3 regions of the Pseudarthrobacter sp. W1I19 genome follow, and region 2 is predicted to be linked to each of the others. Evidence: riboswitches for the same ligand, from Rfam matches in the RefSeq annotation. Region 2 holds a riboswitch; each other region holds the start of a gene.
The links. A riboswitch is a leader RNA that binds a small molecule or an ion and turns the genes downstream of it on or off. The one in region 2 is predicted to bind thiamine pyrophosphate.
Positions count from the first base shown of each region.

Region 1: another riboswitch for thiamine pyrophosphate. It lies ahead of QF038_RS00530 (ECF transporter S component); the one in region 2 lies ahead of QF038_RS08250 (bifunctional hydroxymethylpyrimidine kinase/phosphomethylpyrimidine kinase).
Region 3: another riboswitch for thiamine pyrophosphate. It lies ahead of QF038_RS06290 (FAD-dependent oxidoreductase); the one in region 2 lies ahead of QF038_RS08250 (bifunctional hydroxymethylpyrimidine kinase/phosphomethylpyrimidine kinase).

Region 1 is NZ_JAUSZR010000001.1:116,781-126,887, reverse strand. It holds gene QF038_RS00560 (HNH endonuclease signature motif containing protein) at 1-267, shown strand, start outside; gene QF038_RS00555 (glutamate--cysteine ligase) at 286-1,518, opposite strand; gene QF038_RS00550 (UDP-N-acetylglucosamine 1-carboxyvinyltransferase) at 1,586-3,109, opposite strand; gene QF038_RS00545 (hypothetical protein) at 3,286-4,113, shown strand; gene QF038_RS00540 (energy-coupling factor transporter transmembrane protein EcfT) at 4,188-4,988, opposite strand; gene QF038_RS00535 (ABC transporter ATP-binding protein) at 4,985-6,538, opposite strand; gene QF038_RS00530 (ECF transporter S component) at 6,538-7,161, opposite strand; TPP riboswitch at 7,221-7,361, opposite strand; gene QF038_RS00525 (heme-degrading domain-containing protein) at 7,435-7,977, shown strand; gene QF038_RS00520 (hypothetical protein) at 8,020-8,229, shown strand; gene QF038_RS00515 (DUF4383 domain-containing protein) at 8,310-8,822, shown strand; gene QF038_RS00510 (iron-containing redox enzyme family protein) at 8,880-9,935, shown strand; gene QF038_RS00505 (glycosyltransferase family 2 protein) at 9,932-10,107, shown strand, end outside.
Region 2 is NZ_JAUSZR010000001.1:1,754,032-1,764,138, forward strand. It holds gene ileS (isoleucine--tRNA ligase) at 1-1,038, shown strand, start outside; gene QF038_RS08225 (folylpolyglutamate synthase/dihydrofolate synthase family protein) at 1,042-2,400, shown strand; gene QF038_RS08230 (DUF4233 domain-containing protein) at 2,404-2,871, shown strand; gene ndk (nucleoside-diphosphate kinase) at 2,926-3,345, shown strand; gene QF038_RS08240 (vitamin K epoxide reductase family protein) at 3,418-4,101, opposite strand; gene QF038_RS08245 (Rne/Rng family ribonuclease) at 4,553-7,969, shown strand; TPP riboswitch at 8,141-8,238, shown strand; gene QF038_RS08250 (bifunctional hydroxymethylpyrimidine kinase/phosphomethylpyrimidine kinase) at 8,246-9,778, shown strand; gene rplU (50S ribosomal protein L21) at 10,042-10,107, shown strand, end outside.
Region 3 is NZ_JAUSZR010000001.1:1,333,085-1,343,191, reverse strand. It holds gene moeB (molybdopterin-synthase adenylyltransferase MoeB) at 1-635, opposite strand, end outside; gene QF038_RS06320 (TetR/AcrR family transcriptional regulator) at 720-1,385, shown strand; gene QF038_RS06315 (DUF3107 domain-containing protein) at 1,436-1,660, shown strand; gene QF038_RS06310 (hypothetical protein) at 1,701-2,003, shown strand; gene QF038_RS06305 (4a-hydroxytetrahydrobiopterin dehydratase) at 2,082-2,420, opposite strand; gene QF038_RS06300 (thiazole synthase) at 2,473-3,282, opposite strand; gene thiS (sulfur carrier protein ThiS) at 3,286-3,522, opposite strand; gene QF038_RS06290 (FAD-dependent oxidoreductase) at 3,519-4,916, opposite strand; TPP riboswitch at 4,909-5,027, opposite strand; gene thiE (thiamine phosphate synthase) at 5,055-5,792, shown strand; gene QF038_RS06280 (RNB domain-containing ribonuclease) at 5,927-7,414, shown strand; gene QF038_RS06275 (DEAD/DEAH box helicase) at 7,704-9,401, shown strand; gene QF038_RS06270 (site-specific DNA-methyltransferase) at 9,410-10,107, shown strand, end outside.

The DNA of each region.
Region 1 (10,107 bases), 1.6 Mb from region 2:
CGACACTACAAAGCCGAACAACCCGACCACGAACCACCACAATGGCCGCCCGGACTCATGGACTCCCTCGACGTTGACCCGCCGTTTGAAGAACCAGCCGATGACGACCTTCACGATCCCTCCGACTACCCGCCGGACGATCCCATCTGGGCCGACTTCTACGCCCACCCGCCGAAACTGCCCAAAGATCCTTTTCCGGACTGGCACCGCTGGCTCAGCGAGTGCTTCGCCGTCCCCAGAAACGCTCCATCTTCTGAAACCCCATAGCCTGAAACTCTCGGGCCACTAGGACTGCCTGACACGCAGCAGTTCCGGCGCGTCATCCACCGTGGAAAGATCCAGGGCGCCGCGCATAGTGACGTCCACTGCGTGCCTGACCACAGCCCCGAAACCAAGATCGCCGGGTGCTGAGGCTGCCAAAGTCCTGTCCCGGACCCGCCGCTGTTCAACTGCCCCGGTTCCTCGCGCAATAATGTCCTCAACCCCTTGCCGGGCCAAGGCAAGTTCACCTTGCTCCTGCAATACCGGCGCCAGATAGTCCACCAGTGAGCGGACCACATCCGTGGCACGCGCCGGCCGGAAAGTCCCAAAGTCCAGCAGTTCTCCGCCAAGTCCTTCACTGCTTGCCTGCCAGGACGCCATGCGCAAAATGACTGTGGGCACGGGAGCGGGATCCACGCCGTCGTGCCACTCCCGGCTGGCAGTCTCAACGAGCGCCCGCACCAGGACGGCGATCAGCGCGGCGTCCTCGGCCCGAAGGCAAACGTCCGCCACCCGCACCTCAACGGTTGGATGGTTCCGGGACAGGCGGGCGTCGAAGTACAGCATCCCTTCATCCAGCATCACGCCTGTATCCAGGAGACGGGAGACCACCCTCCGGTAGGCCGAGTAGTTCCCGTAGATTCCTGAAGGCCCGGCAGTGGGCCAGCGGTTCCACGCCTGCGTGCGGTAGCTCTCGAAGCCGGTCTGCAGACCGTTCCAAAAGGGTGAATTGGCGCTGAGGGCAGTGAGCACGGCCAGCTTGTCGCGGATCCGGTCCAGCACTGCCACGCCCTCATCGTGCGACTCGATGTAGGTGTGTACGTGGAAGCCGCACGTCAGTTGCTCCTGTGCGGTCAGGCCAAACCGTTCCAGCATCTTGGCATAGCGGGGATCAGGAGTGGTGTGGCTGGACAGCCCCAGCGGCGAGGTGGCCAGGGCCGCCACGCGTGCATTGTTCTTCTTGGCAGCCTTGTCCGCAAGCGCCCGGCCGGCCCGGATCTGTTCCAGAAGCTCTGCGTATTCCAGGCATGGCCTCGTCTGGGTCTCTATCTGCTCCAGCTTTAGTTCGGCGCTCAGGCCCATCCCGTCGCCGGCCTTAAGAACGTGGCCGCCCTTGGCGTCCGGACCCTGCGGATCGTCAGGAGCGTCGTCAGCTGCCATTCGGCGCCCGGACAGCAGTGCATCAGCCAAGGCCAACGGTTCACCGCTCTCCGGATCAACGATCAGGAGTTCTTCCTCGACGCCGAATGTACGCATACTCACATTCTGCGACAGGGCAGGGCATTTTGAGGGCCTTCAACACTTCATGACGAAGCGTGAATGGTCAGTCCTGGAAGTACTCCACCTTGGCCCCAATGGTGTTGAGCCGCTCCGCCAGGTCCTCGTAACCGCGCTCGATGACGTAGATGTTCCGCAGCTCGGACACGCCCCTTGCGGCCAGCATGGCCAGCAGCAGGCAGGCCGCCGGGCGGAGCGCCGGCGGGCAGCCAACCTCCGCCGCGCGCCACCTGGTGGGCCCGTTGATGTAGATCCGGTGCGGATCCAGCAGTTGCACCTGCGCCCCCAGCCGGTTCAGCTCCGTGAGATAGATTGCCCGGTTTTCGTAGACCCAGTCGTGGATCATGGTCTGCCCGTTCGCATTTGCGGCAATCACGGCAAAGAACGGCAGGTTATCGATGTTCAGGCCCGGGAACGGCATGGGATGGATCTTGTCCTCGGGAGCGTGCAGCTCGGACGGTTTGGTGGTCACATCCACCAGCCGGGTCCGGCCGTTGCGGGCCACGTACTCCTCGGATATCTCCAGCCGCTGGCCCATTTGCTCCAGTGTGGCCAGTTCAATCTCCATGAACTCGATGGGCACCCGGCGGATGGTCACCTCGGAATTGGTGACGATACCGGCGGTAATGAGGCTCATGGCCTCAATGGGGTCCTCTGACGGGAAGTATTCGATCTCCGCATTGATCATCGAACGGCCGGTGATCTTCAACGTGGTGGTACCCACGCCGTCGATGCTGACACCGAGCATCTGCAGGTAGAAGCACAGGTCCTGCACCATGTAGTTGGGGCTGGCGTTGCGGATCACCGTGGTCCCCTCCCGGTGCGCCGCTGCCATGATGGCGTTCTCGGTGACGGTATCGCCGCGCTCGGTCAACACGAAGGAACGGTCCTGGGTATCGGCAGACGGGGCCTGCACGGCGTAGAAACCCTGGGTGGCTTCCACGCTGAGGCCGAACTGGCGCAGCGCCTGCATGTGCGGCTCCACGGTGCGGGTGCCGAGGTCGCAACCGCCAGCATACGGAAGGCGGTACACGGAGGACTCATCCAGCAGGGGTCCCAGCAACATGATGACGCTGCGGGTGCGGCGGGCTGCCTCCACGTCCATGGCGTCCAGCTCCAGGACCTCCGGACGGCGGAGCTGAAGGTCGGTGTCGTTAAGCCAGGTGCATTCGACGCCGATGCTGGTGAGCACCTCCACGATGCGGTTGACTTCCTCAATGCGGGCAAGGCGGCGGAGTACGGTGGTGCCCCTGTTGATAAGGCTGGCACACAGCAATGCGACGCCGGCATTCTTGCTGCTGTTGACGTCCACAGCACCGGACAGGGTCCGGCCGCCCTCCACGCGAAGGTGCGTCATCTGCGGTTTACCCACGTTGACGATGCTTCTGCCAAAAATGGTTTCGAGGCGCTGGATCATTTTCAGGCTCAGGTTCTGCTTGCCCTGCTCCATCCGGGCAATGGCACTCTGGCTGGTGCCGAGCTCCGAAGCCAACTGGCCCTGGGTCCATCCTTTTTCACTCCGGGCGTCCCGAAGCATGGCGGCAACGTGTTCGGCGGTCTCCTGCGTCATGCGAAAAATATATCATAAATGAGTTAGCGTCGGCTCAAAGGGCCCGACTCTGGAAGGTTTGGAGAACGTTTACCCGCTACATGCGATAGAAATCGGGTGACAACAAATTCTTGACCCTGCTCGCCGCAACGAGGACACTGGGAAGATCTCTCCCCTCAGCACCCATGGAGGTTGCCATGCTGCGGACATTACCACGCACGCGAGGGGTGGCCGCATGGGCTGCTCTGCTGCTGGCCATGCTCCTGATCCCTGCTTGCCCGGCGTCCGCAGCGCCGTCCCCCGGCGAGGGAACCCAGTCGCTCCTTGCCAATGACGTGTCCTGGCCCCAGTGCGGCAAGGACCTTCCCAAGGGCCAGGCGTTCGGGATCGTGGGTGTCAACAACGGCCTGGCGAACACCACCAACCCTTGCCTGACGGAACAGCTTAAGTGGGCCGCGACATCGTCCGGCGGCACCGCCCAGCCTAAGGTTTCCCTGTACGTCAACACCGCCAACCCGGGCAGTGCCGGCTCGTGGTGGCCCAGCAGCGACGAGTATCCCGCCGGGACCCCCGTCCGTAACCCCTACGGGCCATGCAAGCAGCAGGACTACGGCAAAGCATGTGCCTACATGTACGGCTATGCCAAGGCGTGGGATGACGCCTACATCCGCGGCATCAGCAACCCCGCCGGCTATGTCTGGTGGCTGGACGTGGAAACCGGAAACAGCTGGTCCACTTCGGACAAGGACGCCAACCGTGCAGTCCTGGAGGGCATGACGGCGTTCTTCCGCAGCATCAACGCCCAGGGAGTAGGCATCTATTCGACAGGCTCCCAATGGAGCCAGATCGTGGGAACCGTCAGCAGCTCGAGCAACCTGTACTCACTGCCCAGCTGGCTGGCCGGGGCACGCACCGTGACCGGGGCCAAGGGCAACTGCTCCAACCCGCCGCTGACTGCCGGCGGCAAAGTCAGCCTCACGCAGTTCGTGTCCCGCGGGTTTGACTACGACTACTCCTGCTTCTGAGATTCATCCCAAAGCCCCCACAACCTCAGGCCGGCCGCCTGCGCTGACACACAAAAGTCAGGCCAGACCCCGCGTCAACTTCCCAGCCACACCATATTCCAGGTTCCTGCCCAGAGGGCAGCTGCAAAGGCTGCACCGGCCATCAGCACCCCGGCGCCCAGCACCCAGGCATCCAACCAGCTGTATGTAGACTCGCGCGCCCACGTCCGGGTTCCGCCACCGAAGCCGCGCGCCTCCATGGTCACGGCCAGGCGCGACGCACGCCGGATCGCCTGGACCAAGAGTCCGAAGCTCTGCCCCAGCGTCGCCTTCACCCGCTGCAGCACGTTGCCCCGCGAGCCTACTCCGCGCGCGCGGCGGGCCATGCCGATGGTCTGCCACTCATCAGCCAGCAGTCCCACCAGGCGCATGGCTGCCAACGTTCCCAGCACGAACCGGTGCGGGAGCCGCGCCTTTTGCGCCAGCGCGTCGGCCAGGTCGGTGGGGTCGGTACAGCTCATCAGCAGCACCGCAGGCAGCGCAATCGCCAGCCCGCGCAGCATAAAACCGGCCCCCAGCTCCAGCGATCCTTCACTCATGGTCCAGAGGCCGACGTCGATCAGCGTCTTTCCGCTGTCCGGCGCCAGGATGGAGGTGCTCCAGCCGCCCACGGCGGCGGCGATGATCAACGGCCAGCCGCGCTGCCAGAGCAGCGTGAGAGTCAGCCCGGCCAGCGGGAACAACATGAGCTCAAAGACGAGCGCCACCGAGGCGGATACCCAGTCAATGGAGAGTGCCAGTACCGCGGTCACCAGGAACACAGCAGCGAACTTGCTCAGCGGGTTGGCTCGGACCAGCAGGGCGCGGTTTGCCTGCAGGGTCATTTCCTGCCTCATGATGCAGCCGCCCGCGCCGCAGCCATCCGCAGCTCCGTCCCGCCCAGGGCTGCCGTGAACTCGGCATCATGGGTCACCGACACCACTGCAGTGCCGGCATCGAGGAGTTCGGACAGGAACGAGGCCAGCTCGGCCCAGGTGTTGGCATCCTGGCCGAACGTGGGTTCGTCCAGGACAAGGACCTGGGGATGCGCGGCCAGGACCGTGGCCACCGAGAGCCGCCGCTTTTCCCCGCCCGACAACGTATAGGGGTTGGCGTTAACGAGCTCCGTCAGCCGCAACCGCTCCAGCAGCTCGTCCACGCGCTCTTCCCCGTGGCCAAGATGACGCGGGCCGAAGAGGAGTTCGTCGAGCACTTTCCCCGTGACGAACTGGTGCTCCGGCTCCTGGAATACGGTCCCCACGCGTTCGATCAGCTGCTCCGCCTTCCACCGGTAAGGATCAATCCCGGCGCCCCGGCTCAGCGCCAGGGTGGCGGAGACCTTGCCGGCAACCGGCTCCAAAAGACCGGCAAGAGTCAGGGCAAAAGTCGATTTTCCTGCCCCGTTGGGACCCGTGATGGCGAGCGCCTGCCCGGCGCGGACCTGCGCGGAGATGCCCTGCTGCACGGGCACCGGGGGCAGCTTCCGGAACCCTTGTCGACGGGCACGGCCCCGCGAAACCGCCAGTTCCTCCGCGGCGAGGAGGAGATCACCGGTCCCGGGAACCGGGCTCTCCGTGCGCTGCCTGGTTTCCGGAACGTAACCCGGCACCCAAACTCCTGCGGAGATAAGCATGCTCCTGGCCTCGCTGAGCACCCGGTCCGGCGGCCCGTCCAGAAGTACGGCGGACTCCGTGGACGAACCGGGCTGCAGCACCACGATCCGGTCCACCAGGTCCTTCCACACGGACACCCGGTGCTCCACCACCACCAGGGTTGCCCCGGTTTTCTTCAGGCAGCGCGCCACGGCGTCGCGGACCTCCAGCACCCCGGCAGGGTCCAGGTTGGCTGTCGGCTCGTCGAGGAGGATCAACCCCGGCCGCATGGCAAGGATGCCCGCGAGCGCCAGCCGCTGCTTCTGCCCGCCGGACAGGGCCGACGTCGGGTGGTCCAGCGGCAGGTGGGACAGGCCGACGTCGTCCAGCGCCTCGTGAACACGAGTCCAAATTTTGTCGCGAGGTACGGCGAGGTTCTCGGCGCCAAAGGCGACGTCGTCACCCACCCGGGAGAGGACCACCTGCGTCTCCGGGTCCTGCTGCATCAGGCCGGCACGGCCGCGCTGCTCCCGGGGAGAGGCCCTGTCAACCAGCAGCGAACCGGACTCGTCGGATTCGCCTGCCTCGCCGTCGTCGTTAACATCGCCCAGGACTCCCGCCAAGGCATGGAGGAGGGTGGACTTGCCCGCGCCGGAGGGGCCGAGGAGGAGCACGCGCTCCCCTGGCTGGATGTCCAGGTCAAGGGCACGGACCGCAGGCTTGGCACGTCCGGCATGCCGCCAGCCCCAACCGCGGGCGCTGATGGCAGCCGGACGCACCGCAGCCGACGCCCGGTGATGGGAGGGAGCTGTCATCAGGAGAAGACTGGCTCCGTTGCTGCCTTCCGCGAGGCAAACGAGCCCAGGACTCCGGTCTTCGCCAGGCCGCGCGTGGCGATCCAGGACAGCGCACCGGCGATAACCGCTCCGGAAATGGCTGTGAAGATGATGTAGGCCAGCTTGTCGCCGCCGGAGTAGGCGATGTTCCAGCCCCACGGGGCGAAGGAGTCGTTCAGGCCGCAGAACAGGCCGGCGCCGGCACCGGCCAGCAGCGATACCGGCAGGTTGAACTTCCTGTACACGAAGATGGCGAAGATGATCTCTGCGCCCAGGCCCTGGACAAAGCCCGAGAACAGAACTGAGGCACCGTACTGCGACCCCATGAGGAGCTCGCCGGTGGCTGCGACGGTTTCGCAGAACAGCGCGGCGCCCGGCTTGCGGATGATGAGCATGCCCAGCACGGCGGGGATCATCCAGCCGCCGGCGATCAGGCCGGTCAGGGGCGGGTAGACGGCGTTCATGGGAGCTGAGACTGCGGCGGATCCCTGGGACCACGCCCAGAAAATGACGCCGCCCGCGACGGCGATCAAGGCCGCCACCACGATGTCCACGACGCGCCAAGACTTGCTGGTGGTCTTCTTTACTGCTGTTGTTGCCATGTGATCCTCCTGAGGAACAGGAGGGGAAAGCGCGGCAAGGGCACTGACTGCCGTTGCCGGACTTCGAGAACTCGACTCCCTTGCGCCGGTACTAACCGGATCAGGTTCGAGGGTCTGCGGCTGTCCGCACTCTCAGCGCCCACCTGCGGATCCTGGCATGGCCAGTGATGCCCGACGGCGGCGCTCCCCTGTCGTTGAATGATTCTGTAGGTAGATAAATTGCCCTGCTGGGCGTGGTCCAGTTTACACCGGCGGAGGGGTAGATTGTGGGCCATGACCGCCAATTTGCCGGATGTGACCGAGTTCGATCCCGATTCCGATGACACCCAGCCTGAAGGCTCCCTGCAGGCCCTCATCGCGCGGATTGAGGGAGAAATCCGCGAGCTCCAGTTCCCCCGGTTTTCCATCGACGACGCACTGAACCTTGGACTGCTGCTGGTGGAACTTGGCAAGGAGGACCAACTCCCCATCGCCATCGACATCACCAAGGGTGACCAGGTCCTGTTCCATGTAGCCCTGCCCGGAGCCACCCCGGACAACGAGCACTGGATCCGGGCCAAGCAGCGCACCGCCGCCCGCTACGAAGTGCCGTCCCTGCTGGTGGGGCTGCGCGGACGGCTCCGCGGCGGCAGGATCGAGGACCACGCCTGGTTCGACCAGAGCCGGTACGCGGCCCACGGGGGCTCCTTTCCGGTGTATGTCGCAGGGGTGGGCGCTGTGGCCACCGTGACTGTTTCGGGGCTTCCCCAGGTGCAGGACCACAACCTGGTGGTCCGGGCCCTGCGCGAAGTTCTTGGTTCCATGGGCGCTGACTAACGCCGTCCAGGCGGCAAAGTTTCGGCGGCGGGGAGGGGCATCGTGAGCAGTCCGTTGGGGGAAAACCAAGTGCGGGCTGCGGTGGACAAGGCAGAGGACGAGATGATCTACATTGGCCCCGACCATCCCTACTATCCCCTGCTCGCAGAACTTGTGGCCGCCGTCGGGAAGGCCTGGCAGCAGGGGTATGAACAGGGCCGCCACGGTGGGCACCACGCCAACCCTTACGCCTGGAACAGCCCAGAGGAGTGAACTCCGGGTAGAAAGCGTGCTTAGCTTTTATTAGTAATCATGCTTACTATGTTGTTCCCGGCTTTTGAGGAGTACAGCATATGGCGGTCAGCACCCGCGCCACCGAAGCGAGGACGGGCCTGCAGAAGGCCACACTTGCCACGGGCATCGTCTTCCTGCTGCTGGGGATTTTGGGATTCATTCCGGGCATTACCGCCAATTTCGATTCCCTGGGCCTCGCCGGACCCGGCTCTAAAGCAGAGCTGTTCGGCATTTTCCGAGTGTCAGTGCTGCATAATGCCGTCCACCTCGCATCCGGTATCGCGGCCCTGGTGATGGCCGGGACGCACCGGCAGGGGCGGAACTTCCTCATTTACGGGGGCGTCGCCTACCTCTTCCTTTGGCTGTACGGCCTGCTGATGGGCGATGACCTGCCGGCCAACTTCCTTCCCGAAAACAATGCGGACAACTGGCTGCACCTGGCATTGGGGCTGGCCATGATCGCCCTTGCCGTCCTGCTGTCGCCAAAGACCGTTCCCGCCACAAAGACCTTTCCCGCCAGCCCGGCCATGGACCGCCCGGTGCTGGACGCGGACGAGCACGACCAGACCTGAACGCCCACCGAACCCGCTGTCGAAGACGCAGCAGCGCCGCCCACCCAAAGGAGCACCATGAAGATCCCCGAACCTCGAGGTCCCATCACCAGAGCCCTCTTTCGGGCCCTCACCTGCACGCTCGGCAGTGGCGAGGGTGCCGCCGCCGTCGAGGAACTGCGCCTGCTGGCCGCACCCGAAGTGGCAGCTTCCACTGACATCATTGGTGACGACGACGTCCAACTGGCCCTCTTCTGCCTCTACGAGCTGCACTACTCGGGGCTGGAAGGGATCAGTGACGAGTGGGAGTGGGAACCCGGGCTGATCCGGGTGCGCCGCCTCATGGAGCGGCCGTTTGAGGCGGCGCTCCGTTCCGCCGCCTCCGCCGCCGGAGAGATCACCCTTCCGCCCGCCGCGGAGCTCACCAGCGACGCCGTGGCGGACATCCTGTTCGGCCTCGCTGCCAGCGACACCGGGCCCAGCGTCTCACGCTTCGTGGCCAAAAAGGCGACGCTGGACCAGCTCCAGGAGTTCCTGGTCCACAAGTCCATCTACCAGCTCAAGGAAGCGGACCCGCACACCTGGGCCATCCCCCGCCTCACCGGCAGGGCCAAGGCTGCCCTCGTGGAAATCCAGGCCGACGAGTACGGCGGCGGACGCGCCGAACGGATGCACAGCGCACTGTTCGCCCGCACCATGCGCGGGTTGGGTATGGACGACCAGTACGGCGCATACGTCGACGCTGTCCCCGCCGTCTCCCTCGCCGCGGTGAACATGATGTCCCTCTTCGGGCTGAACCGCCGGCTCCGCGGGGCCATCACCGGTCACCTGGCCCTCTACGAGATGACCTCCTCCCAACCCAACCGGCTGTATGGCAACGGCTTCCGGCGGCACGGCTTCGACGCGGATGTGACCCACTACTTCGATGAGCACGTGGAAGCCGACGCCGTCCACGAGCAGATCGCCGGGCGCGACCTCGCAGGCGGCCTGGTGGAAGCTGAGCCCGGGCTGCTCGCGGACGTCCTGTTCGGGGCGACGGCGGCCATGGCCATCGACGGCAGGCTTTCCACGCACCTCCTGGCCAGCTGGGAAAATGGAGTGACCTCGCTGAGGGCCGTATCGGCGGCAGCATGAGCACCCCGTCCGTCGAGCCGTCCGCGGAGTACATCCTGCCACTGCGGTGGACTGCCGAGTCGGAACGGGATTCGGAGCTGCAGGACCTTGCGGCCTACCTCGAGCGGCTTCTTCGGTGGATCCCGGTCACCGTGGTGGACGGCTCCGCCCCTGGCCTGTTCGAGCGGCACCG
Region 2 (10,107 bases):
CTGCTGGCCAACACCGGTGACTTGGTCCGGAACATGACGGAGCAGCTGGACACCTACGACATCTCCGGCGCCTGCGACGAACTGCGCAGCTACCTGGACATGCTCACCAACTGGTACGTCCGCCGGAGCCGGCAGCGCTTCTTCGACGAAGACCAGGACGCGTTCGACGCTCTGTTCACCGCCCTGGAGACGGTCACCCGCGTGGCGGCTTCGCTCCTGCCGCTGGTCTCCGAGGAAATCTGGCGCGGACTCACCGGCGGCCGCTCGGTGCACCTGGCCGACTGGCCGGACGCCAACCTGTTCCCGGCCAACCCGGACCTGGTGCAGGCCATGGACAAAGTCCAGCAGATCTGCTCCACCGGTTCCTCACTCCGGAAGGCAGCAAACCTGCGCGTACGCCTGCCGCTGCAGGAACTGACTGTTGTGGCACCGGGCGCGGATGCGCTGGACGGCTTCGCCGCCGTCGTCGCGGACGAACTCAACCTCCGCTCTGTCCGCCTCCTGGATGCCGCCACGGCCTCCCCGGAGGAATTCGGGATCCAGCAGAAGCTCGTGGTCAACGCACGCGCCGCAGGTCCGCGGCTGGGCAAGAACGTCCAGGCCGCCATCAAGGGCGCCAAGTCCGGCGACTGGTCCGTTTCCGATGCCGGCGTTGTCACGGCCGGGGGCCTGGAACTGGAACCGCAGGAATATACGCTCGAAACCGTAGTGGCAGACAGCGGGTCCGCGGCTGCGTCTTCGGCTGTAGCCGTCCTTCCCGGTGGCGGCTTCGTAGTCCTCAACACCGAGGTGACCCCGGAGCTGGAGGCCGAAGGCCTGGCCCGGGACATGGTCAGGTCCATCCAGCAGGCACGCAAGGACGCCGGACTCAACGTCAGCGACCGGATCCGGACCTCCGTGACTGCCCGGCAGAACGTCGTCGACGCCCTGCTGGCCAACGCTGAACTGGTAAAGGGCGAGACCCTCACCGTGGACCTCACGGCAGAACCATCGGACGCCGCCGAACCGGTAGTCGCCGTCGAAAAAGTAAAGGCCTGATCCATGACTGACGAATTTTCCGTAGAGAGCGTCTACGCCGAGCTGCTGGGCCGGGCGCCGGAAAACAAGATGGAGCCGCGGCTTGCCCCGCTGTTCAGGGCCATGGATGTGCTGGGCGAGCCCAACAAGGCGTACCCGATCATCCACGTGACCGGGACCAACGGCAAGACCTCCACGGCCCGCATGATCGAATCGGTGTTGCGGGCCCACGGCCTGAGCACCGGGCGTTACACCAGCCCGCACCTGTCCAAGGTCACCGAACGGATCAGCATCGACGGCCACCCGGTTTCGGATGAGACCTTCGTCCGGATCTGGGACGAGATCCGGCCCTACCTGCAGATCGTGGACTCGGAACTGGAGGCTGAAGGGCAGCCCCGGCTGACGTATTTCGAATGCCTCACGATCCTCGGCTTCGCCATCTTCGCCGACCAGCCCGTCAACGTGGCGGTCATCGAAGTGGGACTCGGCGGCATCACGGATGCCACCAACGTGGGAGACGGGCAGGTTTCCGTGGTCACGCCCATCTCCCTGGACCACACGGACCTGCTGGGTGAGACCACCGAAGACATCGCCCATGAAAAGGCCGGGATCATCAAGCCCGGCGGCTACCTCATCAGCGCCGCCCAACCCCTGGACGCGGCGCAGGTCCTCCTCGAAAAAGCCAAGGACGTGGGCGTTCCCTTCAAGTTCGAAGGCGTGGAGTTCGGCGTCGAATCCCGGACCGTGGCCGTGGGCGGCCAGATGGTCACCATCCAGGGCATCGCGGGCCGTTACCCCGACCTGCTGGTGCCGCTGCACGGAGCCCACCAGGCACAGAACGCCGCCGTAGCGGTGGCAGCCCTGGAGGCCTTCTTCGGCGGTGAGAAGGAACTCGGCTTCGACGTGCTGCAGGAAGGGTTCGCCGCGGCCACCTCTCCGGGCCGGCTCGAAGTGGTCCGGACGGCGCCCACCATCGTGGTGGACGCCGCCCACAACCCGGATGGCATCAAGGCATCCGCCGCAGCCCTGCAGGAGGCTTTTACGTTCACCCGCCTGGTTCCGGTGGTGGGGGTCCTGAGGGAAAAGGACGCGGAGGAAGTACTCCGCCAGCTTAAGGAATCCCTGGGCGGCCTGGCGGAGGAGTACTGCTTCACCCAGTCGAACTCGCCGCGCGCCGTCCCGGCTGCCGAACTGGCCGAGCTGGCCATAGACCTTGGCTTTGGCGAGGACAACGTCCACATCGCCGAGAAGCTCGACGACGCCCTGGAATGGGCTGTGGAACGCGCCGAAGCCAATGATGACCTTTCCGGCGCAGTGCTGGTGACCGGTTCCATCACGCTGGTGGCCGAAGCCCGGATCCTGCTCGGGAAGACGGAGGCGTAGGGCATGGCCAAACTGACCAAGGCCCAGCGCGAGTGGCGGCCGGGCATGCCCAAGAAGCGGCGTTCCACCAAGGTGATGTTCGCCTCCACCGTTCTGCTCCTGGAAGCATTTGTGATGTTTTTCGCCACCCTGGCGGTGTTTGGCCTGCGCCGGGCGGAATTCCCGCCGGCGCTGATCCTGGGCGTGGGCATCGGACTGAGCGTGGTGATGATCGTGGCATGCGCCTTCCTCAGCAAGGCGTGGGGCGTTGGACTGGGCTGGATCCTGCAGCTCATCCTGATCCTCACCGGCATCTTCGAGCCGGCCATGTTCCTGGTGGGAGCACTCTTCGCCCTTGCCTGGTGGTATGGAATCCGCACGGGCATCCGGCTGGACCGGGAAGCCGGCCAGCGTGCCCGGGAACAGGCTGAGTGGGAAGCAGCCCGTCCGGACCAGGCTGCCGGGCCGGACCAGCAGCCCCAGGCCACCTGACGCCAGTCCCCGTAGACTTGTCCCCGAAACCCATACCAACGCATTGGAGCAGTTGTGACTATTGAGCGCACCCTCGTCCTGATCAAGCCCGACGGCGTCGCCCGCAACCTTACGGGCGCCATCCTGGCCCGGATCGAAGCCAAGGGCTACACCCTGGCTGAACTGAAAAAGGTGGACGCCACCCGCGACCTGCTCGAACAGCACTACGAGGAGCACGTGGGCAAGCCTTTCTACGAGCCCCTGGTGGAATTTATGCTCAGCGGCCCTGTTGTGGCGGCCATCTTCGAAGGCCACCGCGTCATTGAGGGCTTCCGCTCCCTGGCCGGCACCACGGACCCCACCACCGCCGCTCCGGGCACCATCCGCGGCGACTTTGGCCGTGACTGGGGCCTGAAGGTCCAGCAGAACCTGGTGCATGGCTCGGATTCCACCGACTCCGCCGAGCGCGAAATCAAGATCTGGTTCCAGGGCTGACCCCACCGAGATGACAGATAAGGCCAATGTTCTTCGCGAACATTGGCCTTAGCTGTCATCTCGCGGGGTGGTTTAGAATCCGGAGGTTCCTGCGAAGACCTGGATGAACGCGAAGAAGATGGTGGCGATAACGGCAACGTAGAGCAGTACGGTGATGATCCAGCCGGAGTCGCCGATGATGCGGGCTGCGTTCGCAGGCACCGGGATCACACCGGCGGCGATGTTGCGGACCGTGGTCCAGACGAACAATGGAATCATCGCGGCCCACACGATCATGCAGAACGGGCAAAGGACGTGGATGTCGTACAGGGCCTGGGACCACAGCCACACCACGAACGCGAAGCCCAGAGTGACACCTGCCTGCAGCCCCAGCCAGTACCAGCGGGCGAACGCTGCCCCGGCCAGGAGGGCCATGCCTACCGTGATGATGATGGCGAACGCAACGATGCCGATGAACATATTGGGGAAGCCAAAGAGGGAACTCTGCCACGTCTTCATCACCTCGCCGCAGGAGATCCACGGGTTTACATCGCACACGGTGACGTGGTTGGGGTCCTTGAGGACCTCGAGCTTTTCCAGGACCAGGGTCCCGGAGGCGAGCCAGCCGATGGCCCCCGTGATCACCAGCAGCCAGCCGAAGGGCCGGTTCCGCGTCATGGGTGGAACGGCTCCTGCTGTCCGGGCAGCCGGGTCCCTGTCCTGGTTCAGGCTCCGTCCCGGGGCAGGGGAACCGCTGACGGGGGAGATACTGGGCATGGGTATGGCGTCCTTTTCATCCGGTGCTCCTTGCCCTGATTGTAACGCCGGAGGCTGGACGGAACGTCCAGACGCCGGGCTCGGGCCAACGGCGCATGCCCACCTTCCGCGGCGATTTACCCCGGGTATGAGAGAATGAACGTGGCTGGAAGCCGAACCACATTCGGACTCCGGTCCGGTGGCTTGTTCCCAAGACCGCCAATGATGAGCAGGGCAGGCATCGGTTCCACCGGCGCGCTCCCGCGACTCCATTGGGCGGCACCTGGTTGTGGCACGTAGAACAACGGGTTTTTAGAACATCCCGCCGGCCTCCACGGGCTGCCGCACCCCACTGCCGGTGCGAACCTGGAGGTATCCACTTGACTTCTGTCAACGCCTGCGGGTTTTGACAATATGTGCCCCAATGGGTGCCGGATGTGGCGGTACGTCAGGGGCAGGAGTGTTGCCACATATGGATAATGAACAAGCTTCAGCCGTTAACGAAGACGCACCGGCCACGGAGACCGTAGCCGCAGATGCCGACGCCGCACCGAAGAAAGCCACCAGGACCCGGCGGAAAGCGGCCCCCACAGCCGATGACCCCCTGATTCCTGCCCCCGGTGCCGGGGAAGCGGCCGCTCCCGAGGCCAAAGCTCCCGTCCGGCGCTCGCGTTCCCGCAAGAAGGAGGACGTCGCTGAGCCGCTTCCTGCCTTTGCCGGGGAAGCAGCCACTGAGACCGCCCAACTCCCGGCCGATGCCCCGGCCGCGGATGCCGCACAGGCAGCAGCGGGAGCTCCCGAGTTGCCGGAATCTGCAGGGGAAACAACCCCGGAAACCGCGGTGGAGGTTGAGCCCGAGGCCAAGCCTGTCCGGCGCCGCCGCGTGGCCACCCGTAAGACCTCCGCACCGGTTGCCGCAGAAGCTGCCCCCGCCGCCGCAACCGAATCTGCCGCAGAACCCGCAGCAGCGGAAACTGCTGCCGGGCCAGCCGCCGCCGTACCGCCTGCCGATGAGACCGGCAAGGCTGCAGTGGAAGAAGCACCCGCGGAAGAGCCCGCAGAAGAGACTCCCGCCGCGCAGCCGCCTGCACAGGCGTCGGCAGGGGCTTCCACCGAAACAGCCGCTAAGGAGCAGGCATCCGCCGCTCCAGCCAGCCCCTTCGGCTCCCTGTTCCTGGAACCCGCTTCCCCCACCTCTGTGCTGTTCCAGGCCCCGGACCTGAGCACCGTCGTGCGTCCGGCACCTGCCGCCGCCGCGGAAGCCGGCGAGGACGAAGCCGAGGACACTGACACCGATGACGCCAACGGCCGCCGCAGGCGCCGGGGTCGGGGCCGCCGTAACCGCGGCCGTCCGGGCGAGGGTGAAGACGCTGATCTCGAAGGCAGCGAAGAGGCCGACGCCGATGCCTCCGACGACGCCGACGAGGAGTCTGCAGGGCAGGTGGAGGACGGTGTCACCTCCCGCCGTCGTCGCCGCCGCCGCCGCGGTGACCAGGACCTTGAGCTGACGGGCGGCGGGGAAGACGACCCGCCCAACACCGTCACCCGTGTGCGCGCACCGCGCCCCGTCACCGAGGCGCCGGTCAGCAACCGGGTCACCAGTGTCAAGGGTTCCACCCGCCTGGAGGCGAAGAAGCAGCGCCGGCGCGAATCCCGCGATACCGGCCGCCGCCGCACCGTTATCACCGAAGCCGAGTTCCTGGCCCGCCGCGAATCCGTGGACCGGCAAATGATCGTCCGCCAGCGCGACGACAGAATCCAGATCGCCGTCCTCGAAGACGGTGTCCTGGCCGAGCATTTTGTGTCCAAGACGCAGCAGGACTCCCTGATCGGCAACGTCTACCTGGGCAAGGTCCAGAACGTGCTGCCGTCCATGGAAGCTGCCTTCGTGGACATCGGACGTGGCCGCAACGCCGTCCTGTACGCCGGTGAAGTCAACTGGGAAGCCGTTAACCTCGAGGGCAAGCAGCGCCGCATCGAAAACGCCCTGAAGTCCGGCGACACAGTCCTGGTCCAGGTGACCAAGGACCCCGTGGGCCACAAGGGCGCCCGCCTGACCAGCCAGATCTCGCTGCCCGGCCGCTACCTGGTATACGTGCCCGGCGGTTCCATGACCGGCATCTCCCGCAAGCTGCCCGACGTCGAACGAAATCGCCTCAAGCGCATCCTGAAGGATCGCCTTCCCGAGCAGGCCGGCGTCATTGTCCGCACCGCTGCAGAGGGCGCGTCCGAGGAAGAGCTGACGCACGACATCAACCGGCTGCGCGCCCAGTGGGAGGGCATCGAGAGCCAGTCGAAGTCCACCAAGATCCTTGCCCCGGAGCTGCTCTACGGCGAACCGGACCTCACCATCAAGGTGGTCCGCGACGTCTTCAACGAGGACTTCTCCAAGCTCATCGTCTCCGGTGAGGAAGCCTGGGACACCATCGAGGCCTACGTCACGTACGTGGCTCCGGACCTGGTGGGCCGCCTGGAGAAATGGACCAAGGACCAGGACATCTTCGCCGCCTGGCGCATCGACGAGCAGATCCACAAGGCGCTGGAGCGGAAGGTCTTCCTGCCCTCCGGCGGTTCGCTGGTGATCGACCGCACCGAAGCCATGACCGTGGTGGACGTCAACACCGGCAAGTTCACCGGCAGCGGCGGAAACCTCGAAGAGACGGTGACCAAAAACAACCTTGAGGCTGCCGAGGAAGTGGTCCGCCAGCTCCGGCTGCGCGATATCGGCGGCATCATCGTCATCGACTTCATCGACATGGTCCTCGAATCGAACCGCGACCTTGTGCTGCGCCGGCTCGTCGAATGCCTGGGACGCGACCGCACCAAGCACCAGGTGGCTGAGGTCACCTCGCTGGGCCTGGTCCAGATGACCCGCAAGCGGATGGGCACCGGGCTGCTCGAAGTGTTCGGCGAGCAGTGTGAAGCGTGCGCAGGCCGCGGCGTGGTTACCCACGACGACCCCGTGGAGCACCGGCGCGCCAACATCGTGGCCGCCGAGCACCACGTCCAGCGTGCGGACAGCCGACCGGAAGCTCGCAACGAAGGTCACCGCCCTGACAGCCTGCGCCCGGACAACAACCAGCCCGGTGCCCGCCCGGACCGTAAGCGGCGCCGGGGCCGCGGCGGCCAGCAGCCCGAAGCAGCACCGGCTGCTGCCGTGCAGATCCACACCGTGCACCCCGACCCCTCGGACGCCGAACGGCACGCCAAGGCTGAAGCCACCAGGCTGGCCCTGGCCAACATCGCCGCCGCTGCCCACGCAGCGCACCTGCACGACGACGAGGTGGCGGCAGCCAAGCAGGCGGCCGGGGAGCAGCCCGCTCCCGCGCCGGCAGCTGAAAAGCGCGACGCCGATACCCGTCCGGCTGCCGTGCTGACCTTCGGCGGCGAGAAGGTCGTGCTGCCGTTTGTGGAGCACGCGGAGGAACAGCAGCCTCGGCCGGCACTGACCCTGGACCGGCTTGCCGAAGCGTTCGCCCACCTTGGCCAGCCGGCCACGGAACCGGAAGCGCAGCCGGACACGGAAGCGCGGCAGGAGCAGGCCGAACCGGAGCAGGCGCAGGAGCAGAACCCGCGGGCGGAGCAGGCGGCGCCGGCGCAGCAGTCCCAGCCCGCTCCCCAGCGCGCCGAGGCGCCGGAGAAGGACTACAGCGACCACACGCTCGAGCAGACGCGGCAGCGTCGGCCCCGGCGCCACCGGAGCGCCAGCCGTGCCCAGGGTGCTGCGAACGAAACCACCGTGGAGCAGCATGAGAACGTGGCTGCGGGCGGCACAGGCCATTCCCATGAGGCGAAGGCCCCCCAGCCGGCGGGCACCGAAAAGCCGGCCACCAAGGCAGCCGAAGCGCCCATCATCCTCGGCGTAGGGGTTCCGGCCTCGGAGCTCTAAGGAGCAAGCAACGCTGACGATCAGCAGGCAATGCCCGGCCAGCCACACCAGTGGCCGGCCGGGCATTCCTGTGTCTGCGCCCGGACGGTTCCAAGGCCCAGGGCGTAAGGGCCGCGGTGCGGGTCGCAATGTGTCACCTTCTGTCTTCACCGGTCAAAAAAGCTAGGCTGGGGAACCGACACGGGGTGCCGCGCAGAGAGCCGGCTGAGATCCACACCCGTTGAACCTGTCCGGCTAGCACCGGCGAAGGGATGTCTCTTGTCTGCGACTCTTGCAATGCCCACTGCCACCCCATCAACCGCATCGTCAACGTTCCCCGCCCTCACCCCGCCCGGCCGTCCCGTGCCCCGGGTGCTGTCCATTGCCGGTTCTGATCCGTCCGGCGGTGCCGGCATTCAGGCCGACCTCAAAAGCATTGCGGCATTCGGCGGCTACGGAATGGCCGCCATCACGGCCCTTACCGCCCAAAACACCCATGGCGTCCGGGCTGTCCACGTGCCGCCGGCCGATTTCCTGGCCGCGCAGCTGGACGCCGTCAGCGACGACATCGGCATTGATGCGGTCAAGATCGGAATGCTCGGCAGCGCCGAGGTGATCGAAGCGGTGGGGGACTGGCTGCGCAGGGTCCGTCCCGCCGTCGTGGTCCTGGACCCCGTGATGATGGCAACCAGCGGCGACCGGCTCCTGAAGGAGTCCGCCGAAGCCGCGCTGCGCGGACTCCTGCCGCTGGCCCACCTCATCACCCCCAACCTCATTGAGCTCGCCATGCTGGTAGGCGGCGACGTACAGGAGGACTGGGCCGGAGCCCTGGAACAGGGACGCGCCCTCTCCGCAGCTACCGGGGCCACCGTGCTGGTCAAGGGCGGCCACCTGGACGGCAACGAGTGCCCGGATGCCCTGGTCAACACCGCGGGCCTGCTGTCCGGCGAAGTGGTGGTGTTGCCCGGGGAACGGGTGGCAACGCGGAACAGCCACGGCACCGGCTGTTCGCTGTCCTCCGCGATGGCCACTGTCCAGGCGCGGGTGGGGGACTGGGAAGCGTCGCTCCGTGAAGTCAAGCCCTGGCTGGCAGGCGCCCTCGAGGCCTCCGGAACGTTGGAGGTGGGAACCGGCAACGGCCCGGTGCACCACTTCCACCACCTGCCGCCCATTCCCTCCGAGGGCAGCTTCGCTGCCCGGCTCTGGAGCGAGGCCCAGCCGGACCTGGAGGATATCTACGCCCTGGACTTCATCCGCGGCCTGGTCTCCGGCAGCCTTCAGGAGCAGGAGTTCGCGTACTACCTTGCGCAGGACGCCATCTACCTGAACGGCTATTCACGGGTGCTTGCCCGGGCGAGTGCCTTGGCGCCCACCGAGGCCGAACAGCTCTTTTGGGCCGGGTCTGCCAGTCAGTGCCTGGAGGTCGAGTCGGAGCTGCACCGCTCCTGGCTGAGCACCCGCGCCGTCCGGCCGCAACTTGGCCCGGTGACGAAGTCTTACGTTGACCACCTGACGGCCGCGTCGGCGTCGGGCAGTTATGCAGTGCTGGCCGCAGCGGTCCTGCCCTGCTTCTGGCTGTACGCAGAGGTGGGTGCAACCCTGCACGCCCAGTTCCTCGCCGCCGGCGAACCTGCCGGGCACCCGTACGCTGCCTGGCTGCGCACCTACGCTGACGAGGGCTTCGCCGCCGCCACCCGCCAGGCCATTGCCATCGTGGATGAGGCAGGGCGTACGGCCTCGGCGGCGGACAGGGACGCGATGATCACGGCGTTCAAGCAGTCCTGCCGGCTGGAAGTGGACTTCTTTGACGCGCCGCGGCTGCACGCCTGAACAACCGCCGGCGTGCGGGCCGGTACTATGGTGGGGCAGGGTGCGGACGCCGGACCTGGACTGTGGTACCTATCACAGCAACCCGCCGGGAACCAGCCTCATTTGCGGCCGAAGACAAAATTAGCGTAATCTAGATCTTCGGTGCTTACGCCAACACTTGGGTTACGACCCCACGGCGTTGAGGCACAGCGAGAAACCAGGCTTTTGATAGTCGGTTCCGCACGCAAATTTAGTTATAAACGTCGAGAGAAGTGAGTTCCCAAGTGGTGTACGCGATTGTCCGCGCAGGCGGCCGCCAAGAGAAGGTTTCCGTTGGAGACTTCGTTACC
Region 3 (10,107 bases), 420 kb from region 2:
CCGCCCTCACCGCAGGAAGGCACCGAGCCGGCGGGTGGCGCTTCAGGGTAGAGGTCGCGGTACGTGGGGCCATGCTTCTCCCAGAAGACGCTCACCTGGCCGTCGAACCGGAAGATGGAGCCCCAGACGTAGGGCTTGCCCAGGATGGCGGCGGCGTCGTTGACCAGGTAGCGGGTGGCGAAGTTGTCGGCGCCGTCCAGGATCAGGTCATAGTCAGCGAACAGCTCCAGGGCATTACTGGCATCCAGCCGGACATCGTGCAGCCGGACGTCCACCAAGGGGTTGAGGGCGGCAATGGAGTCCCGTGCCGACTCGATTTTGGGCCGGCCCACGTCCGCTACGCCGTGGATAACCTGGCGCTGCAGGTTGCTGAGGTCAACGGCGTCGTCGTCGATGATGCCCAGGGTGCCCACCCCTGCGGCGGCGAGGTACAGCAGCGCCGGTGACCCCAGCCCGCCGGCACCGATCACCAGCACCTTTGCATTCTTGAGCCGCCGCTGTCCCAGCGCGCCGATCTCGGGAATGATGAGGTGCCGCGAGTAGCGCTCCACCTCGGCAGCAGTCAGCTCACCAGCCGGTTCAACCAGCGGATCCAGTGAAACTGTTGAAACATTTGCGGTGAATGTCGAAGCCATACTTCAATGTATGCCCCGGGATACCGCCGGGTCATATTACCCCGAAGTAGAGTGGGGGTAACAGCAAGGGAAAGAAGGACAACTGTGGTCCATGAAGCACGGGCCGGCCGCCCGTCCGCAGCCGAACCGCAAACCGCCCCGCGCCCCGCCGGGCAACGGTCCGCCCGGCTTCCCAGGGACGAAAGACGCGCACAGCTCCTTTCCGCAGCACAGGAAGTTTTTGTGGCAAACGGGTACCACGGCGCCGCCATGGACGAGATCGCCGAGACCGCCCACGTCAGCAAGCCTGTCCTTTACCAGCATTTCCCCTCAAAGCGGGAGCTGTACCTGGCCCTTCTGGAAAGCCATCTGGCCTCCCTCACCGAGCTGATGCTCGGGGCGCTGAACTCGACTACGGACAACGATGAACGCGTTCAGGCCGTTATGCGCGCCTATTTCCAGTTCATCGCCAACGATGACCAGGCCCACCGGCTGGTCTTCGAGTCTGACCTGATCAATGATCCCGATGTCAGCTCGCGGCTGGAGACTTTCAACCGGACGTTCGCGGATGCCATTGCCCGCGTCATCGCGGAGGACACCAAACTTCCCCATCTGGAAGCGGAACTGCTGGGCCGCGGGCTTGCCGGTATGGCCCAGGTAAGTGCGCGCTACTGGCTGGAAACAGACGGCAACCTGGACCTCGATGTGGCCAGCGACCTCATTTACCGTTTAGCTTGGCGCGGAATCTCTCGCTTCCCCAAAGAGTCCTAGACTACAAATAAGACATAACCGAGAAACGTGAACTGGCTGGGAGGCCCCCTGTGGAAGTAAAGATCGGCGTTCAGAACGTTGGCCGCGAAATTGTGCTCGAGTCAAACGAGGACGCAGACTCCGTGGCCAAGGTTGTCGAGGAAGCCATCAGCAACGGCGGTGACCTGCGCCTGAAGGATGACAAGGGACGCCTGATCATTGTTCCCGGCAAGGCCCTGGCATACGTCGAAATCGGCGCCGAAGAACAGCGCCGCGTAGGTTTCGGCCAGTTCTAGCCGCTGCCGTCCGGACAGGGCGGTTATTCCGAGGAGAGCCATGCTTTCGTTGACCATCGTGGTGCTGGTGACAGCCGCCGCAGGTTTCATCGTCTGGGCCAACGACAAACGCCATACGAAATACGGGGTTGGCGTGCCGGCCGGCGTCGCCGTGGCCGTGGGAGCGTTGAGCTGGATCATCCTGATGGCCGCAGGTTTCGGGTACCGTCCGGGGCTGACCTGGATGCCGTGGGTCCTTCCCATGGTGCTCGGATCAGCAGCGGCCGTGGCGGCAGTCATCTTCCTGGGCCGCGTCCGGGCCAAGCGGGATCTGGAACGGCTCACCGCGATCCTGCGGCTCTAACCGGCGGCACCCTCAACGCTAAACGCCTGTGACCACTGCCCTGGGCAGTGGTCACAGGCGTTTGAACGCGCGGCATGATCAGGCGGCTGCTGGATGCTTCGCGGGCTCCGCAACGGCATGGACCGCGGCGGCGGCCTCACTGACTGCCTCAGCCGCTCCGACGTCGCGCGCGGTCACCTCTCCCCCGGCGTCATGGGAGGTGTAGCGGAGGAACACCCTGTTGTACCGCCAGTCCAGGTCCGGGTGGTGGTTCTGTTCCTCGGCAAGGCGCCCGACGGCGGCCATCAGCTCAAGCGCGGCAGCCGACGTCGGCATTTTATACACGGTGAGGAGGGCGCCGCCGCGATAGCGCCAGTCGGGCAGGACTGCCAGGGCGTCCTCGAGCCGTTCGGGGGAAAGAACGTCCTTGCTGGACATGGCTGCTCCTTTGTGCGTTGCGCATGCCCGGGCCGCCGCTTGGCCGGAAGGGCTAGAGGAACTCGGCCCGGCCTTCCATGGCCGACGACGCCAGTGCATGTTCGCGGCGCGGTATCCTGCCGGCCGTCTTCGCCAGCCTACCGGCGATTACCGCGTGTTTGAAGGCCTCCCCCATGAGCGCAGGATTCTGGGCCCGGGTCACGGCCGTGGCCAGCAGGACGGCGTCGCAGCCCAGTTCCATGGCCAGGGCTGCGTCCGAGGCCGTCCCGATGCCGGCGTCGAGCACAACCGGAACCGAGGCCCGGGACACAATCAGTTCAATATTGTGCGGATTCAGGATGCCAAGCCCCGTGCCGATGGGTGATCCGAGCGGCATTACAGCCGTGGCGCCAAGGTTCTCGAGCCGGAGGGCCAGGACAGGATCGTCGTTCGTGTAGGCGAACACCTTGAAGCCTCTGCTGACGAGCTGCTCAGTGGCGTCCACCAGTTCCACGGCGTCCGGCAAGAGGGTGTGTTCGTCGGCAATGACTTCCAGCTTCACCCAGTCGGTTTCCAGCGCTTCACGGGCCAGTTCCGCCGTGAGCACGGCGTCCCGGGCTGTGAAGCAGCCGGCGGTGTTGGGCAGCACCCGGATGCCGTGGTCCACGAGCAGCTGGAACAGCGAGCCTGATTCCGCGGTCGAGTAGCGGCGCATGGCCACGGTGGTCAGGCTGGTGCCGGAAGCGAGGAGCGCAGCGCCGAGGCCGTCCAGGCTGGGGGCGCCGCCGGTGCCCATGATGAGCCGGGATTCCAGTTCGACGCCGTCAATGACCAGCGGGTCCTGCAGCGCCGGGGAGGTTGAGGTGGTGATGGTTCCGCCCATGGGTCAGCCTCCCTGCACGGCCGTGACGAGTTCGACCTCGTCGCCGTCCGCGAGCGCAGTGGCAAACCACTGGCTGCGCGGCACTACCTGTGCGTTGTGTGCCACGGCCACACCGAGCTTTTGGCCATCCGTGGCCTGCCCGTCCGCACTGAGGTGGCGGCCGGTGACCTGGCTGACGAGCTGCGTGATGGAAGCACCATCCGGCACTGGGTGCGGGGTTCCGTTCAAGGTGATGTTCATACTGTTTCCTTTGTGGGCGGTTGGTGGCTCGGGTGGCCGGTTGGGAAGCGGGTAGGTGCGGCGGGTGCAGGTACCCCGCTGAAGCGGGCCGGGTTGAAGGGCGCCCAGCGGGGGTCCTCGTGGCCGTCCAGGAGGTCCCGGCAGATGGCGGCTGCGGCCGGCGTCAGGTGGACGCCGTGCCGGAAGAACCCGGTGGCGATGATGAGCCCGGGGGTGTGTCCGCCGGCCTGGCCCGCGCCCTCCGTTGTGGGCACGCGCCCCAGCAGCGGGGCATTGTCCGGGGTTCCAGGTCTGGCGCGGGCGGTACATTCGAGCAGTTCGAGTTCGGCGACGGCGGGAAGCAGCACCTGCGCGTCGCGGAGGAGTTGGTAGGCGCCGCCGGCAGAAACGGCGTCGGTCGCGGAGGGCGCGTCTTCACGCTGGGTCGCCCCGATCACCACGGTGCCGTCCCGGCGGGGAACGATGTACACCGGGACCCCGCGCACCAGTCCGCGGACGGTGGACGCCACCAACGGTTGCAAATGCCGGGGCACTGCCAACCGCAGGATGTCCCCATAGACGGGCCGCAGCGGAAGGTGCAGACCCTCCGGGAGGGACTCCAGTTCCGCCGCCTGCAGCCCGTTTGCAACTACGGTCTCGCCGGCCAGCACGGTTCCGCCACCGGCCAACTGCACGCCGGCAACAGCCCCGTCCTGCCACAGCAGCCCTCGTGCTTTGTCCGGCACGGAGTAGCCGTCGGCGGCGCCGGCCACAGCCGTGCCATCGCCCCCGGTCCCACTGTTGGCACCCTCGTCCCTGGTCCCGTTCGCGTCGCTGCCGCTGCCTTGGCCGCGGTGGCCGGCGAGCGCGCGCCGCAGGCAGTCCACCAGCAGCCTTGGGTCCACCTGGTGATCGGCCGGGGTGTCCAGCGCGCAGGCGATGGCCGGGCTTAGAAGTGGCTCCCTCCGGCGGGCTTCGCGGACGGTGAGCGGTTCCACGGTGAGTCCGTTGGCCTGCTGTACTCCGCGCAGGTCCATCAGCGCCCGGCGGTCCGCGGCGTCGGCACCCACGGCGAGGGTCGGCGTCGTGATGTATCCCGGATCAGCACCGGATGCTGCCCGTAGCCCGGCAACAAAAGCGGGCCACCGCGTCGAGCTGTCCAGCATCAGCTCCAGGAGGCCCTCCTCCTGGTAGTGCAGTTCGCTGACGGGGGCGAGCATTCCGGCGGCCGCCCAGCTGGCCCCGGAACCCGGGGCGTCGTCGATGAGCACCACGGAACGTCCGGAGCGTTGTGCCTCCCAGGCGATGCCGTGGCCGGTCACTCCGCCGCCAATCACGGCGACATCGGCCCGGACGGTGCCGCCGGCGCGCGCGGCCTGTTGTTCCGTTGCGCCGCGGCCAGATAGTGCGCCCATGTGTCTCCTTCCCTACGCCGGTACTAGCCGGATCAGGTCAAGCGGTCGGCTCTGACGCCCTCTCAGCCCGGCGCTTTGTGACAGCTGCCGCGGGCTCCCGCAGTACGAGGCAAGTGTAGAGGAACTAGGCTTGCCCCCATGAATGTGTCCCACACTCCTGCCGCCGGCACCGATGTCCTCAGCACCACCAAAATCAGCAACGGCCTCAGCTCCGCGCGCCTGTACCTCTGCACGGATGCCCGCAAGGACCGAGGCGATTTCGGGCAGTTCGTAGATGCCGCTTTTGCCGGCGGCGTGGACATCATCCAGCTCCGGGACAAAACCATCGAGGCCGCGGAGGAGCTGGAACTCCTGGCCATGCTGAAGGAAACCGCGGAGCGCCACGGCCGGCTGTGGGCTGTCAATGACAGGGCTGACATCGCCGTGCTGTCCGGCGCGCCCGTGTTCCACATCGGCCAGAAAGACCTCCCCCTCGCTGCCGCGCGCACCCTGCTCAACGGCAATGCAGCCATCGGACTGTCCAGCCATGCACCGAAGCAGGTGGACGCAGCCCTCGCGGCAGCCGCCGGGCCCGCGGGGCTGGACTACTTCTGCGTGGGCCCCGTGTGGGCGACGCCCACCAAACCAGGGCGGGCCGCCGTCGGGCTTGAGCTGGTGAAGTACGCCGCCGCGGCTGCCAGTGCTGCGGGGCAGGAAGGACAGTCCGACGGCGGTGTCCCCTGGTTTGCCATCGGGGGCATTGACCACGGCAATGTTGAGCAGGTGGTGGAAGCAGGCGCCCGCCGGATCGTGGTGGTCCGGGCCATCACGGAAGCCGACGATCCGGCAGCCGCCGCCGCATCGCTCCTCGCGGCCCTGGATGCCCCCGGTTCCTGAGGCTGCCCCGGCCACTGGCGATGCGGCCCACTGCCGATTCCGTCTGCTGACGCTCGTTACCCTGCTTTTACCGTCGCGCCCTTCCCGGCCCGGATGCCTGCATTATCGCCGGAATTCGAGTTAGGCTGATTTTCGTGTCACACCATCGGCTGGCTCCCAACGTCCACGAGCACAACAACGCGCTCGAGGCGGCACTCAGTGCGCTGCGGACCGAACTGGAATTGCCCGGCGCCTACCCTGACGACGCCGTGGCTGATGCGAAAGCAGCCGTGGAATCCCTGCAGCTGCCTGCCTACGACCTGACCGCCGTCGAGTTCGTCACCATTGATCCCGCTTCCTCCACCGACCTGGACCAGGCGCTGTTCATCGAGCCCGACGGCGACGGGTACCACGTGCTCTATGCCATCGCCGACGTGCCCGCATTCGTTATGCCCGGCGGACCGTTGGACGCGGAAACAAGGCGCCGCGGACAGACGTTCTACGTCCCCGACGGGCGGATCCCGCTGCATCCGGAAATCATCAGCGAACAGGCCGGCAGCCTCCTTCCGGACCAGGACTGCTCTGCATTCGTCTGGGATTTCCGCCTGGACAGCGCCGCGGAGGTTACATCCGTCGCCGTCAGGCGGGCCCGTATCCGCAGCCGGGCCAAACTCAGCTACAAGGGCACACAGTCGGAACTCGACGCCGGAACGGCCCCGCCGGTGCTGCGGCTCCTCAAAGAGGTGGGGCTCAAGCGTGTGGAACTGGAGCGGGCGCGTGGCGGCGCCAGCCTGAACATGCCCGACCAGGAGATCGTCCAGCTGCCCGACGGCAGCTACCGGATCGCCGCCGCTCCCCAGCTTCCCGTGGAGGACTGGAACGCCCAGATCTCGCTGATGACCGGAATGGCAGCCGCCCGCCTTATGCTCACGGGAAAAGTGGGCATCCTGCGCACCATGCCATCGCCCGATGAGCGCTCGCTGAACCATTTCCGGCTGCAGACCGAAGCGCTGGGCAAGCCCTGGGACGGTGAGGTCAGCTACGGAGAGTACCTGCGGAGCCTGGACCCCACCGATCCCCGCCAGCTGGCCATCATGCACTCCGCCGGGATGCTGTTCCGCGGCGCTGCCTACACAGCCTTTGACGGATCCGTGCCCGAAGATGCCATCCAGTCCGCCATCGGCGCCGCCTATGCGCACACCACTGCCCCGCTACGCCGCCTGGTGGACCGATTTGTCCTGGTCATCTGTGAGGCGTTGAGCAACGGCGGCAAGGTACCGGGCTGGGCGCGGGAGGCCCTGCCAACGTTGCCCGAAATCATGGCCGGATCGGACCAGCTGGCGTCGCGCATGGAGAAAATGGCCCTGGACACTGTGGAGGCGGCCCTGCTGGTCAACCACGTGGGCCAGGAGTTCGACGCGATTGTCATTTCCGGGTCGAAGCCCCAAAAGGACAACGGGAAAAACGGCAACGGCAAGAACGGGAACGGCAACGGGAACGGCAGTTCGGGGACCATCCAGATCGCGGACCCCGCGGTGACGGCCCGCTGTGCCGGCGAGCTGGAGCCCGGAACCAAGGTCCGGGTGCGCCTGGTTTCCTCGGATATCGCAACGCGGGAAGTCCATTTCGAGCTGGTGCAATAGCAGCACCGGGGCGGTGTTGAAGGCCCAAAGCCGGTATTTGGGCTCGCTGCGGCTAGACTGAAGGAGTAGAAATGGATGCCCGGTCGTTGATTTCCTTGATTTGAAACCAACAAGCCCGCCCCTACGCGATCTTGAGAATTACCCGCTGGTCACCAGTGCCAGCATTTAGATAGCCCGCGATCGGCTTCCACTGGAATTGCTTGTGCGCCCGAGCGTGCTCCGGAACAGCCTTACGGCAGGCCCGTTGAGCAGGCAGCGCCATTGCCCAAATGAATAAGGAAACTCCCCAGTGAGTGAATTGCATACCCACCAGCTTCTGACCGACGAGTCCGGCACCGAAACCATCGAGCCCGAAGAAACCATCATCTCGGACGAGAAGCCGCATGAGATCGCGGAAAAATCCTTCGCTGACTACAACGTGCGCGCCGACATCGTGGAATCCCTGGCCGACGCCGGAATTACACACCCGTTCCCCATCCAGGCCATGACTTTGCCGGTGGCCCTGTCCGGCCACGACATCATCGGCCAGGCCAAAACCGGTACCGGCAAGACCCTCGGTTTCGGCATCCCCGCGCTGCAGCGCGTGGTGGGCCAGGACGATCCCGGCTATGACAAGCTCGCGGTCCCCGGTGCGCCGCAGGCCCTGGTCATCGTTCCCACCCGCGAACTCGCAGTGCAGGTGGCCAATGACCTGCAGACCGCGTCCCGCAAGCGCAACGCCCGCATTGCCACCATCTATGGCGGCCGCGCCTACGAGCCCCAGGTGGAAGCCCTGAAGCAGGGCGTGGAGGTTGTTGTGGGCACCCCGGGCCGCCTCATCGACCTCTACAAGCAGAAGCACCTGAGCCTGAAAAACGTCAAGATCGTGATCCTGGACGAGGCCGACGAGATGCTGGACCTTGGCTTCCTGCCCGACGTCGAAACCCTTATTGCCGCCACGCCGGCCGTCCGCCAGACCCTGCTGTTCTCCGCAACCATGCCCGGCCCCGTCATCGCCATGGCCCGCCGCTACATGACGCAGCCCACCCACATCCGTGCCGCGGACCCGGAGGATGAAGGCCTGACCAAGCGCGACATCCGCCAGCTGATCTACCGCGCGCACAGCATGGACAAGATCGAGGTGGTGGCCCGCATCCTCCAGGCCAAGGGCCGCGGACGCACCATCATCTTTACCAAGACCAAGCGCACCGCCGCCAAGGTGGCCGAGGAACTGGTGGACCGCGGGTTCGCCGCCGCCGCGATCCACGGCGACCTGGGCCAGGGCGCCCGCGAGCAGGCGCTGCGCGCCTTCCGCAACAACAAGGTTGATGTCCTCGTGGCCACCGACGTCGCCGCCCGCGGCATTGACGTCGACGACGTCACCCACGTCATCAACTACCAGTGCGTCGAAGACGAAAAGATCTACCTGCACCGCGTGGGCCGCACCGGCCGTGCCGGCAACAAGGGCACCGCGGTCACCTTCGTTGACTGGGACGACATGCCCCGCTGGGGCTTGATCAACAAGGCCCTGGGCCTGAGTGTCCCGGAGCCCGTGGAAACGTACTCCTCCTCGCCGCACCTCTTCGAGGAACTCGATATTCCCGTGGGCACCAAGGGCCGGCTGCCCCGTGACAAGCGCACCCTGGCGGGCGTTGACGCTGAGGTCCTCGAAGACCTGGGTGAAACCGGAAAAAAGAACAGCCGTGGCGGCCGTGACAGCGGGCCCTCACGGGAGCGCGACGGCCGGGACCGCACCAGCCGCGGCCGCGACAACAGGGGCGGAAACCGCGAAGGCGGACGCACGGGCGGCGACACCGGCCGCTCCGGTGAGCGCCGCCGTCGTACTTCCGATGCAGCCGAAAGCCCTGCCGCCGCCGGTGAGGCCCCCGCTGCCACCGAAACGGAACAGCCCTCGCGGACCCGCCGCCCGCGGACACGGACCCGCCGCCGCAACGGTGAGGTAGTGGCCGGCGACAAGGCCGCACAGCCTGGCAGCACCGAGGCCTAAACCCCTTCATGACTGACACTGTCTGGGCGCCGGACGGCAGCAGCCTGGTGGTTCACGCGGACAACGCGGACTTCCTCCCCTCGCTGCCGGACGGCGCCTTCACACTGATTTATGTGGATCCGCCGTTTAACACTGGCAGGCCCCAGCAGCGGCAGCAGACCACCATGGTCGCCAATGCTGACGGCACCGGCGACCGCCTGGGCTTCAAGGGGCGCTCCTACGACACGATCAAGGGCGCGCTGCACCGCTACGACGATGCGTTCAGTGATTATTGGTCCTTCCTCGAGCCACGGCTCGTTGAGGCGTGGCGCCTGCTGGCCGACGACGGCACCCTCTACCTGCACCTGGACTACCGCGAGGTGCACTACGCCAAGGTGATGCTGGACGCGATCTTCGGCCGGGAATGCTTCCTGAACGAGATCATCTGGGCCTACGACTACGGCGCCCGGGCCAAGAACCGCTGGCCCACCAAGCACGACAACATCCTGGTCTATGTCAAGAACCCGGCCAAGTACCACTTCGACAGCGCCGAGGTGGACCGCGAGCCGTACATGGCCCCGGGACTGGTAACGCCTGCCAAACGGGAACTGGGAAAGCTGCCCACTGACGTCTGGTGGCACACCATCGTCTCCCCCACCGGCAAGGAAAAAACCGGCTACCCCACGCAGAAACCGGAAGGCCTGGTCCGCCGCGTGGTGGCAGCCTC